3 regions of the Granulosicoccus sp. 3-233 genome follow, and region 1 is predicted to be linked to each of the others. Evidence: riboswitches for the same ligand, from Rfam matches in the RefSeq annotation. Region 1 holds a riboswitch; each other region holds the start of a gene.

What was found. A riboswitch is a leader RNA that binds a small molecule or an ion and turns the genes downstream of it on or off. The one in region 1 is predicted to bind cobalamin.
Region 2: linked by a shared signal. The riboswitch ahead of ACUNV4_RS20400 (hypothetical protein) and the one ahead of ACUNV4_RS10525 (TonB-dependent receptor) in region 1 are both predicted to bind cobalamin.
Region 3: linked by a shared signal. The riboswitch ahead of nrdH (glutaredoxin-like protein NrdH) and the one ahead of ACUNV4_RS10525 (TonB-dependent receptor) in region 1 are both predicted to bind cobalamin.

Annotation. Positions count from the first base shown of each region.
Region 1 is NZ_JBQYLE010000003.1:277,795-281,979, reverse strand. Features, by position in the region: gene ACUNV4_RS10530 (hypothetical protein) at 1-59, opposite strand, end outside; gene ACUNV4_RS10525 (TonB-dependent receptor) at 80-2,212, opposite strand; cobalamin riboswitch at 2,341-2,548, opposite strand; gene ACUNV4_RS10520 (NAD-dependent 4,6-dehydratase LegB) at 2,653-3,642, shown strand; gene neuC (UDP-N-acetylglucosamine 2-epimerase) at 3,690-4,185, shown strand, end outside.
Region 2 is NZ_JBQYLE010000008.1:164,553-168,737, forward strand. Features, by position in the region: gene ACUNV4_RS20390 (multifunctional CCA addition/repair protein) at 1-507, opposite strand, end outside; gene ACUNV4_RS20395 (aminopeptidase) at 587-1,669, shown strand; cobalamin riboswitch at 1,710-1,922, shown strand; gene ACUNV4_RS20400 (hypothetical protein) at 2,030-2,332, shown strand; gene ACUNV4_RS20405 (complex I NDUFA9 subunit family protein) at 2,366-3,313, opposite strand; gene ACUNV4_RS20410 (sulfite exporter TauE/SafE family protein) at 3,629-4,185, opposite strand, start outside.
Region 3 is NZ_JBQYLE010000007.1:123,769-127,953, reverse strand. Features, by position in the region: gene ACUNV4_RS18510 (metallophosphoesterase) at 1-1,170, opposite strand, end outside; cobalamin riboswitch at 1,529-1,719, shown strand; gene nrdH (glutaredoxin-like protein NrdH) at 1,810-2,031, shown strand; gene nrdI (class Ib ribonucleoside-diphosphate reductase assembly flavoprotein NrdI) at 2,036-2,452, shown strand; gene nrdE (class 1b ribonucleoside-diphosphate reductase subunit alpha) at 2,422-4,185, shown strand, end outside.

The sequences.
Region 1 (4,185 bases):
AGTTGCCTGAAGGGCAGGAGAACTCCGCCAGAGGGTGCCTGTGAGATTCTGATTGTCATTCGATTTTTTCCTTGTGAAGTCAGGGTGTGGGCGATGTCAGGGTGCGAGTCAGGGTCAATGACCAGGTGCGCCCGGGTTTGGGAAATCCATTGAAATCCTCGATGTTGTCATCACCGAGGTTGTGTATGCCAAGGGTGGCCTGCCATTGCGTATTCGTCCAGTCGATGCCGATCGAATGCAGTTCGCTATCGGCAGCGGGCAGAATGTTGGCCTGATCGTAGAAGCGTTTGCGCAGTACGTCCAGTTCGTACCAGAAGCTGAACTGCGAGGGCTGGTATTGCAGTTTTCCGGACCAGGCGAACTGAGCTTCGCCTGGCAGAAAGCGGTCATGGAATCCGGCCGCCGGGTCGCGGTTGCGCGCAGACTGCCAGGTGAGATTGCTGCTCAGATCCAGTTGCGGGGTAATGGCCAGATCCATTGCCAGTTCGAGGCCGATGACTCGCGCGGCTCCGGCATTGACCGGACCGCCAATGCCTCGGGAATTGTAGGTGGTGACAATGAGTTCATCCCGGTCGCTCCCGAATACGGTGGCGCTGAGTGCCGAGCGTTGACTGCGAAAGTGCAGTCCGACATCGACATTGAAGCCCTCTTCGGGTTGCAGATCGGGATTGCCGTTTACCAGTCCGCTGGATCCGAACAGTTCTCCAAAGGACGGTTCCCGGTAGTAGCTGCCGGCATTGGCAGTCAGTGAGACCTGCCCCGGCGGGCGGTAGGCCAGACCGATCTGCAGGCTCGTATCCGATGAGCGGCGACGGGAAGGCAGGTCTGCGGATGATTCGGGGCTCTTTCCGCGTAGCTCGTCCTGTTGCCAGCGGATGGCGGGGGTGAGGGACCAGGTCTCACTGTCATCGAACCAGACATAGTGAATGGAGGCCTGTGTGCGGTCTCGGTCGACATCGAAGGCCGCTGTGTCATCCCTGGCGTCGCTCGAGGCAAAACGTTCACGGCGAACATCCAGCGACAGGCCGAGGGAACCGCTGTCGGCCAGATATTCCCAGTAGGTCTTGGCGCCCAGTGTGTCCGAATCGTTTTCTGCGTCCTGCGCGCCCAGTCCGACCTGGCTGAGCAGGTCTCGATAGTGCGATGAGCTGTCATGCCAGTACAGATCGTGGCGACTGTTCCACTGACCCAGACCGTCGAGAACCTGTGACAACTGCAACTGTGTACCTCGGGTATCGTAACTGGCCACATTGTCGGGGTTGTTGCGAAATTCGGGTACGCCAAGATCGCGTGCCGACAACTGCAGAGTCAGGTCGGTACGGCTATCCCGGTTCTGCCGGTAGCCGGTGCGCAGCAAGGCTGTCGTGCGGCGGGCATCGGCATTGTGACGCTTTTCGCGGCGGTCATCATTCGGGTTCAACGGCGTTCCGTTGTCGCTGAGGAAGCCGAAGTCATTGTCACTCTGCCGATGGCTGATGGCGGCCACCATGTCCCATGCACCTCGAACGGTCTGGTGCGACAGCTGCAGCTCCCGACTGCCCAGACTGCCGACACCCAGTCGCACTCGTGTGGTGGGTTCGGCACGGCTCTGCAGTGTGTTGAGATTGACCGCACCGCCGATCGAACCATGACCCAGTTGCAGCGGTGTGCTGCCGCGGTAGATGTCGATGGATTCGAGGTTGAGTACTTCCAGAGTGGAGAGGTCCACTACCGGTGATCCGCCGCTGTTGAGCAGGATGCCATCCAGATAGACATCGGTCTGCGCGCCGGTAGCCGCCCGGATGCTGATGCTGGAAAAGCTGCCGAATCCGCCTGACTGGCGATGTTGCACCCCACTTTCCCGGGCCAGAACACCGGCCAGGGTGTTATTGCTCCGTTGCAGCGTGGCAGCACCGATCCGACTGTGGCTGGCTGTGCTCTCCTCGCTGATCACCTCACCGGTACGGTAGGGCACCTCGGCGATGGCTCGGATGGTGTCCAGTATGGCGTCAGGTGTCGTGCCCGTTGTCGCAGTGGCGTCGACGGAGTGTGTCGAGTCAGACTCGGATGACTGGGCCTGAGCCGCCGAAGCAAGCAAGGTCACACAGGGCAGAGTGCACAGCAGCCAGTAGCGCAGAGGAAAGCCGGGTGAGGCATTCGTCGGTACGTGGCGACTGGCGCCAGGCAGCACGCTTGCCCGATCAGGGCTATCGATTGAAGGCCAGGAACGCAACCCCGCGCTACCTCATGTTGTGGCCGACGGAGCATGTGGTGGCAGAAGAAGAGGGTTGGACAGCCTCTGCTTGCACACGGCCTGCAGCTGTCGCTTCTCATGTTCCACCGGACACCCCGCCAGGCTGGTTGATGACATATCGCCTGGCAGGTCTCCTGGCTGACAACGGCCTGATTCCGGCCAGGCCGGAAGGGCAGGGGTTCACTCCCTTCCCGGATGCGGAAACCATCCAGTGGGCACACAGTGAATGACGTTGCTTACAGTTGCGGGGGCAGCCGAGGTCTTGCACCTCGTTCCCTTTTCATCTTGGTCAGAACCTTGCGATGCGCAAAGCATACACCACTTGGGGGTTATGCAGAGCGTTACAGCCGAGCCTGAGGGCATGTTTCGTGATTGAAACCGGGGTGGCGACCAACGCCTGTCGAAATATCCGATGGTTGATGAACAAGAACAAGCGAGTCCTGGTTACCGGAGCAGACGGGTTCATCGGTTCGCACCTGACCGAGCTGTTGCTGAGCGAAGGCCATGAGGTCAGGGCGCTCGTGCAATATAACTCTCTGGGTTCCTGGGGATGGCTGGATGCAGCCGCGGAATCCGATGCACTGGAAGTTGTCAGTGGTGATGTACGAGATGCCCATTTCTGCCGCGCGCTGACGCAGGGGATCGACGTCATCTATCACCTGGCAGCCCTCATTGCCATACCCTATTCCTATGTCGCGCCGAGCAGTTATCTCGACACCAATGCCAATGGCACGCTCAATCTGTGCCAGGCCGCACTGGACAATCAGGTTGGTCGTTTCATCCATACATCCACCAGCGAGGTGTACGGGACCGCTCGTCATGTGCCGATCGATGAAGCTCATCCGCTGCAGGCACAATCGCCCTACAGCGCATCGAAAATCGCCGCCGACGCCATGGCCATGAGCTATCACTGTGCCTTCGAGCTGCCCTTGAGCATAGCCAGACCCTTCAATACCTATGGGCCGCGGCAGTCCGCTCGCGCCGTCATTCCGGCCATCATCTGCCAGATAGCGGCGGGCAAGCCGGAGATCCAGCTCGGTGATCTGTCACCGACACGAGATTTCAATTACGTCGATGACACTTGCCGCGGGTTTCTGGCCCTGGCGCGTTGTCCGGAGGCCATTGGAGAAGTCGTGAATATCGGCTCGAACACCGAAATCTCCATTGAAGATACCTTGCACCTGATTCGGGAGCTGATGAATAGTGACACCGTGTTCGTGACCGATGAGCAGCGGCTCCGACCTGCCGCCTCGGAAGTGACTCGACTGGTCTGTGACAACTCGAAAATGATCGAAATGACGGGCCATCGACCACAGGTCGATATTCGCGAAGGTCTGCAACGCACCATCGACTGGCTGTGCGAACCACAGAATCTGCAGCGCTATCGTGCAGAACTCTACAATGTCTGACTGTTCAGTCGATTCCCTCCAGGCAGGTTTCGAACAACTGCAGAGATATGACTCCAGCACCTGCGCAGCTTGTCGTCAGCGAACCGGCCGGGCAGATGAGCACTGAGCGCAGAATCTGTGTCATTACCGGTGGGCGCGCGGACTACGGATTACTGCGTGAACTGCTGGACGAATTGCAGATTCTTGATGGCATTGCCTTGCAGCTGCTGGTCACCGGCTCCCATCTGTCACAGGCACATGGTCTGACCATTGACGCCATTCGCACCGATGGTTATCGGGTAGACCGTGTCGTCGACATGCTGCTGGCCTCCGACTCGACCGTGGCCATCAGCAAGTCGATGGGTCTGGGACTGATCGGATTTGCCGATGCGTTGCAGTCGTTGAGCCCGCACATGGTCGTTGTACTGGGGGATCGCTATGAAATCTGGGCGGCGGCCGCGGCTTGCCTGATACAACGCATACCCCTGGCGCATATTCATGGCGGCGAGGTAACCTCGGGAGCATTCGACGAAGCCATCCGCCATTCGATCACGAAGATGGCGC
Region 2 (4,185 bases), on a different contig from region 1:
CGTTTCGCCCTCGCGCACCATGTGGCGCATGAGCTCCAGGGTTTCATCGGCAATGGTGAATCCCAGATGACTGAAGCGCGCCATGAAGCGAGCTACCCGCAGAATGCGAACAGGGTCTTCGACAAAGGCTTGCGAGACGTGTCTCAGCACCCGGTTCTCGATGTCCTGTCTGCCATTGTACGGATCCACCAGCTCGCCGTCATCGCGTTGCGCTATCGCGTTGATGGTGAGGTCGCGACGGCTCAGGTCCTCCTCGAGCGTCACGCTCGAATCTGTCGAGAACTCGAAGCCGTGGTAGCCGGGTCCGGTCTTGCGTTCCAGGCGAGCCAGCGCATATTCCTCGTGACTCTCCGGGTGCAGGAAGACCGGGAAGTCCTTGCCGACGGACCTGAAGCCGGCCTGCAGCATTTCGGCAGGCGTGCTGCCCACGACCACCCAGTCGCGATCGATGACTGGAAGTCCAAGCAGGTGATCGCGCACCGCACCTCCAACCAGGTAGTGTTTCATGACGTCGTGTTGCGAATTGCGGGCATGTACTGAATGTTACACTGCCGCCCATCCCCGGAAGCTGCTCGACTTCTCGTAGATGCGAATCAATCGTCTGGTCCCCGCCTGTCTGTTGGCAGCCACTGTTGCCGTACTGGGTGGCTGTAGCAATGTGGGCTACTACTCACAGGCCGTCGGCGGTCATGTCAGATTGATGCTGGCCAGGGAGCCCATCGACAAGCTGCTGGCTGACGCCACCACCTCGGAAGAGCTGCGCGGCAAGCTGCGCACGCTGGTCGATGCACGCCAGTTTGCCGTCGAGCGTCTGCAACTGCCGGACAACGACAGCTATGACAGCTATGTGGAAACCGGGCGTGATGCGGTTACCTGGAACGTGGTGGCAGCCGGGGAGTTTTCCCTGCAGGCCAGAACCTGGTGCTTCCCGGTCGCCGGTTGCGTCAGTTATCGGGGTTATTTCGACAAGGCGGATGCCGAAGCGTACGCCGCGCAATTGGCGGCAGAAGACTACGATGTCTCGGTGGGTGGGGCATCGGCCTATTCGACACTGGGCTGGTTCGATGACCCGGTTCTGGACACCATGCTGCGGGGCACGGATGTACGCTTTGTGGGCACTCTGTTCCATGAGCTGGCGCATCAGGTGCTCTACGTCAAGGACGACAGCAATTTCAATGAGGCCTTTGCCACCTTCGTGGAGCAGCAGGGTGTGCGGCAGTGGCTGGCCGAACGAGGCGAAAGCGAGCGTATCGAGGCCTACAATGCGTCACAGCAGCGTGTGGTCGACTTTCTGGGCTTGCTCAGACAGACCCGGGACGAGTTGCAGGCGCTGTACGCGCAGGACTTGCCGGATGCGGCGATGCGCACGGCCAAACAGGCTACGTTCGACAACATGCGCGATGCCTATGACTTGCTCAAACAGCAATGGGGGGGCTATGCCGGTTACGACAACTGGTTCCGGCGTGAACTGAACAACGCTCGCCTGGTGGCCGTATCCACCTATCGGCGTGACGTGCCTGCCTTTCAGGCCATGTACGAGGAAGCGGGGCAGGACATGTCTGCCTTCTACGAACTGGCACGGCGGGTTGGCAAGCTGCCGTACAAGGAACGGCGCAGCCGCATTGCGGAATATGATGCCAAGGCGGCCGGCAAGCTTGACAGCCCGTGATGCACTTCCAATAATGGTACAGCGGATGCACCCTGGTGGTGTGTCTGCACGATGTGATGGTTCCCGTCGTCGGCATGACTCGGGATGAAAAGGGAACACGGTGAGGCCTCTTAGCTGTTGGCCAATTCCATGACTGCCCCCGCAACTGTAAGTGGTGAGTTGATCCGAACAATCCCACTGGGTACGGCACCCGGGAAGGGTCGGTAAACGTTGAACCACAAGTCAGGAGACCTGCCATTGCTTGTCAACTCAACCCGGGCGGGGTGCCTCGGTCAGGAGATTTGCGATGCCTGTCAGTTTCTTGCCGACACATCCTGAAATTACCTGTCCGGCCATCCGCCCACGAGCGCGGAGGGCGCCATGCAGGTAATGGATCGGATCATTCTCAGACTTATCGAACCGCAGAAAAACCGCGAGGATGCCGTGCTTCTGGGGCGCCTGGGCTTTCTGGAATGGCTGGTGTCGATTCCCGATGACTGCGATTTCGATGAAGAGCTTCGACTCGCCCATGAGCGCGCCGAACCTCTGAAACTGTCCATGCCGGCAGTGGGTGTTCTGTGCGAGCTGCTGAGCGAGGCTGGAAAACTGGCGGAATCGCCGACTCCGGCCTCGACCTCACTGGTCAGACGCAAGGGGGCTCGTCGTCGACGCTCGCTGCACTAGTCTCGGAAAACCGGATCTCGGGGCGCCTCGTGCTCAGCGACGGGCCGCAGCACGGTTCTGCTGCAATCGACCTGCCCAGTCCCGCTTGCCCAGATAACGGGGTACCACGGCATCCAGTGATGTCGGCTGGCGGGCGCAGTCACTGTCACAGACACTCGGCGTCTGCAGGCTGAGGTAATTGTCTCGGCTGAAGGGTTTGCCGGGAACGAACTCCATGATGCGAGCCTGCAACCTGGCAGCCCAGTCCGGCAGGCCGATGATGGTGCGCGACAGTCCGGCAGTGTCCGCCGTGTATTGCACCAGTTCCCGCAGCGTGTAGTCCTGCGGACCACACAGTTGAATGGTGCTGCCGGCAGCCTGAGGGTCGTCGATGGCGGCAATCATGACATCGCAGACATCGCCGATGAACACGGGGGCCATTCTGGCATCCGGAACCGCCAGAGGAAAAACCGGAAGAGCGCGCAGCAAGCCGGCGAAGCGGTTGAAGAATGCATCGTGCTCGCCGAAGATGATGGACGGCTGAAAGATGGTCCATGTCGTATTGCCTGTGTGGGCGCGTACCCGCTGCTCTGCCTCGCCCTTGGTTCTCAGGTATTCGCTGGAGCCCTTGTCCGCATCGGCGTTCAGAGCGCTCATGTGCAGATAGTGCCTGACCTCGCCGGCTGCACAGGCATTCAATACCTTGCCGGTCAGCTCTGAATGTGCGCTTGAGAAGCTGCCCCTGGACTGACTGCCGCCCTCGTTGAGGATGCCGATCAGATTGATCACGGTGTCCGAACCTGCCAGTGCTGCCGTCAGCGCTTCTGCATCGTGCACATCCACTTCCTGTGCATGAACATTGGACATGGTTCGCAATGTGCGAACCCGCTGCGCCCGTCGGGTGAGAACAACGACTTCATCAAATTTCGTGGCCAGGCGATAGGTCAGCTGAGAGCCGACAAAACCTGATCCGCCCAACAAGGTAACGCGGCGACTGGACATGGGTACTGGATGCTCCGAATGGAAGAACGGGTCGATACGGTGTACGGCAGGTGGATGCCGAGCTGCAGGACGAGCCTCAAGACAGTGCAATGGCATGAGGACCTTTGCACCGTCCTGCGTCTGGTCGACCTGCCAGTGTGTCTGCAATATTCACGGCACTCGGCATGCCTGACAGCCTATTTTGCCTCAAACGAGGCTCAGGCGCAGGGTCGATACTGTCTGTCCTGCTGAGTCTGGAGCTGCGAATCCGCGACAGACCGGGCAGGTGGGCACTGGCACAGGACGCACGATACCGGTCCGACCCCTTGCTTTCGGCTAGATTCCAGACAGGACGGCCACCACGAACCTGAAGGTCACCATCAGCAGAAACAGGCCGAACAGTCTCGACAGCTGCGTCCGTGATCTGGCATGCGCCGCCTGCACGCCATGGCGGGTCATTGTCAGGGCGGCGGGCAATGTGATGAACAGAGCCAGCAGTGACACGTAACCCAGTGCATCCGGCGGCAGGCCGGGTTTGTGCCAACCGACGATGATGTAACCCAGGGTACCGGGAATGGCGATCAGGAGACCCAGGCCGGCAGATGTCGATACTGCTTCATGGATCGGGCGTCCGTGCAGGGTCAGCATCATGGTTGACAGAGCGCCTCCGCCGATCCCCATCAGGGCCGACAGCAAACCGATGAAGGCGCCATACAGAGACAGCAGGCCGCGTCCCGGCAGAGTGTCCGCAATCTGCCAGCCCGCGCCGCCGAGCAGCATGCGCAGCGCCAGAACGCCGGCGACCAGCATGAAGACCGTCTGGAAAACGCGAGCATCAGCCACACTGGCGATGGCGGTTCCAGCGATGACGCCTGAGAGCACCGGCAGAATCC
Region 3 (4,185 bases), on a different contig from region 1:
CAGGTCACCCCAGTCACCGGTGGCTGTACTGCCCCCCAGAGCAGCCGCGCAGGATTGATCGATCCAGGTGCTGCCCATCTCGCCATTGGCATTGCGCGCGATCCAGCGATACTCGGTCTTGTCACTGCGAGAGAAAACATAACCATCGCTGTTGCCTGACGGGATTTCACTGATTGTGGGTGGTGGTGCAGATACGGGTTCTGTCTGTGCATCCTGAGAGGCGCTGCCGCTGCGGGTCAGTGAAAACTGATCCGGAACGGCACCGTTGATGGCCTTGAAGTAGCAATCGGCTGTCTTGTCTTCGAAGTCGCAGAACAGGGCGCCTGCCTTCGCGCCCTGATCCGCGGTGTAGATGGAGGCGAAATAGTCACCGCCTCGTGCTTGCGAACGCACTTCCCGGCCACCCAGGCCCGAGACGAATGCGAAGGACTGGCCGGGTTGCAGGGCCATTTCACTGCCGGTATGTACCACCGTCTGCTGGCTGAAATCGCTGAGCAGATAGGTACGGGAATAGGCGTGTTCATGGGCCAGCGCTATCATGGCACCGGCATCCAGACAGGCATCATAGGTATCCCACTGACTGGGGCCGTTCTTGCTGCCGGTCTGCATCATGCGGTGTGGCTTGTGCCAACTGCAGATGCGCCAGCGATCGCTGCTGCCGGCAAAGGAGGATCTGATGAAGTCCGCGTAGCCGTCGTCGGCGGAGATACCCGATACCTCGGAGATTCCCGGCGCTACCTGAACCACTTCGACGTTGCCGTACTGGCATTTTGCCTTGACGCCGGTATTGCCCGAGCAGGAAAGTCCGGAAATGCGATCGATCCGCCTCTGTATCAGACGCTGGTAGAGCGGCCACTCGAAGTTTTCATGATTACCCACCAGCGTGAGTACCGGAAAGTCGGATCCCAGATGATTGTTCAGGTGGGCTTCCCAGGTGTTGGCGGTGTTTTCCTTGTAACCCAGATCTCCCTGGATCAGCAGCAGATCAGTGCCTTCACTGGCGATCAGTGACAGCACTGACTCTGCATGTTCGCCAACTCCCTGATCGCCGATGAAGGCCACTTTCAGAGAGGCAGAATGAGCGACGGAGGCAAACAGCAGGGAGGCGGTCAGGGTCATCTGCACGACCGGCGCCAGGATGCGTGATAATGAACTTTTCGAATGTCTCAAGGCGTAGTCCCTGGTTTTTCGCGTAAATCGGCCCGCAAGCTATCAGTCAATTCAAGCGGTTTCAGTTACAGGCTGGTATTGATCGGTTGCAATACGCATACCGGAGGCCGTCGTGGCGCCGTTCGTCCGGAGTGTTACGTGAACCCCTTTGCAACTTTCCCGACTGTTGGCCGGCGGGGCGACAAATAACCTCCTGAAACCTCCAGGGGGATGGATATGACAGTCGGGAAGTGTTTGTCACAACATCTCCGAAAGTGCAGCTTCATTCTGGTCGTCGGTCAGCGAACCGAGGGAAGGGTAACCGGGTAATGTCGCTGTTACCGGAAAACGACATGTTGACATCGGCATGCCTGTTACCCCAACATAGAGTGGTTCTGGTTCCTGCGGCACGCGCCGCAGGCTAAGAGGGAAACCGGTGAAATTCCGGCACTGCCCCCGCAACTGTAAGTGACAAGCCGCAGCCCATGATCCACTGATGTTCGCATCGGGAAGGGGGGCCCAGGCGTTGGAGTCACGAGTCAGGAGACCTGCCAGGCATCGATGAAACCAAGGGCGGAGGGTCCTGGAGTTGCTTGCGCTGCGTACTGCAGCGAAGTTGCGCCATGCCTTCCTTCCGTAACACTTCGGGGACGAAGAGACATGAGCATCACCGTATATTCCAAGCCGGCCTGCGTACAGTGCACGGCAACCACACGCGCTCTGTCGGCCAAGGGGCTGACGTTCACGATTGTCGATCTGACTCAGGATGAAGCCGCGTTCGAACTGGTACAGACGCTTGGCTACCGGCAGGCGCCGGTGGTCGTCGCGGGCGAAAGTCACTGGGGCGGGTTCCGACCGGACATGATCAATACTCTGGCATGACCCCTTGAGCGCGCTGCTCTATTACTCCAGCGCATCAGGCAATACGGAACGCTTCATCGGCAAGTTGAACCTGCTGGCAACTCGATTGCCGCAGGCCCTTGACGCGCCCGTGCCAATCATGGAATCACCGTTCGTGCTCATCTGCCCGACCTTTGCCGATGGCAAGGGCCGCGGAGCGGTACCCGGGCCAGTGATCCGTGCGCTGAACGACAAACGAATCCGTCATCAACTGCGTGGCGTCATCGCATCCGGCAACCGAAGTTTCGGGGCCACTTTCGCGCTGGCCGGTGATGTCATCGCTCGCAAGTGTCAGGTGCCAGTGTTGTATCGATTCGAATTGGCGGGCACATCCACAGATATTCAACTGGTCAGACAGGGACTGAAACGCTTTTGGACACAGCAATACTCGAACGAACGCTGAAGAGTGAGGTACCGCCGCTCGACTACCATGCATTGAATGCGATGCTGAACCTCTATGATGAGGATGGGCGCATTCAGTTCGATGCCGATCGTCAGGCGGCGAGACAATATTTTCTGCAGCACGTCAATCAGAACACCGTGTTCTTCCACTCGTTGAAGGAAAAGCTGGATTATCTGGTGGAGGAAGGCTATTACGAGGCGCAGGTGCTGGCATCCTATTCTCACGATTTTCTGGAGGATATCTGGCAGGCCGCTTTTGCGTTCAGATTCCGCTTTCCGACCTTTCTGGGAGCGTTCAAGTACTACACCTCCTACACCCTGACCACGCGTGACGGCGCTCGCTATCTGGAACGCTATGAAGATCGGGTGGTCATGGTGGCGCTTTCCCTGGCTCGCGGCGATGAGGACTTCGCGCGGCGTCTGCTGGAGGAAATTCTCAGTGGTCGTTTTCAACCGGCAACGCCAACCTTCCTGAACGCCGGCAAGGCGCAGCGAGGGGAGTTGATTTCCTGCTTTCTGCTGCGTCTGGAAGACAATATGGAAAGCATCGGGCGCGGCATCAACTCGGCCCTGCAGCTGTCCAAACGCGGCGGTGGTGTGGCCTTGTTGTTGACCAATATCCGCGAGCAGGGAGCGCCGATCAAGGGCATCGAAAACCAGTCATCCGGGGTCATACCCGTCATGAAGCTGCTGGAAGACAGTTTCTCCTATGCCAATCAACTGGGTGCGAGACAGGGGGCCGGTGCCGTCTATCTGCATGCCCATCACCCGGACATTCTGCGATTTCTGGATACCAAGCGAGAGAACGCCGATGAGAAGATCCGCATCAAGACCCTGTCTCTCGGCGTGGTCATCCCGGACATCACCTTCGAGCTGGCCCGCAAGAACGAGGACATGTATCTGTTCTCGCCACATGATGTGCAGATAGTCCACGGCAAGCCACTGGCCGATATTGCCGTGTCCGAGCATTATCACGACATGGTGAATGACTCGCGGATTCGCAAATCGAAGATCAATGCGCGTCTGCTCTTTCAGACCATTGCCGAGATCCAGTTCGAAAGCGGCTATCCGTACATCCTGTTCGAGGACACGGCCAATCGGGCGAACCCCGTGCAAGGGCGTATCTCCATGTCCAATCTGTGTTCGGAGATTCTGCAGGTGAATGAAGCCTCGACATTCAATGATGACCTGAGTTACCAGCATACCGGCACTGACATCTCCTGCAACCTGGGTAGTCTGAATATCGCAAAGGTCATGGATGGTGGCGAACTGGGACGCAGTGTGGCCACCGCAATACGAGCGCTGAGCGCCGTGTCCGAGATGAGTGCCATCGACAGCGTGCCCTCGGTGCGTCGTGGCAATGATGAGAGTCATGCCATCGGTCTGGGTCAGATGAATCTGCATGGCTATCTGGCTCGAGAACGCATTCACTATGGCAGCGAGGAGGGGCTCGATTTCACCAATATCTATTTCTGCACGGTGTTGTATCACTGCCTTCAGGCATCCCATGCACTGGCTCTGGAGAAGGGGCAGAGTTTTGCCGGGTTCGAGCAGTCCCGCTATGCGGATGGCTCGTTCTTCGATGAATACATCACAGGGAAGTTCGTTCCGGCAACGATGCGTGTGCAGGAACTGTTCGAGCAAGCCGGTATCGCTATACCCGACGCCGAACAATGGCAGTTGTTGAAGACAGCCATCATGCGCGGTGGTCTCTACAACCGAAATCTGCAAGCC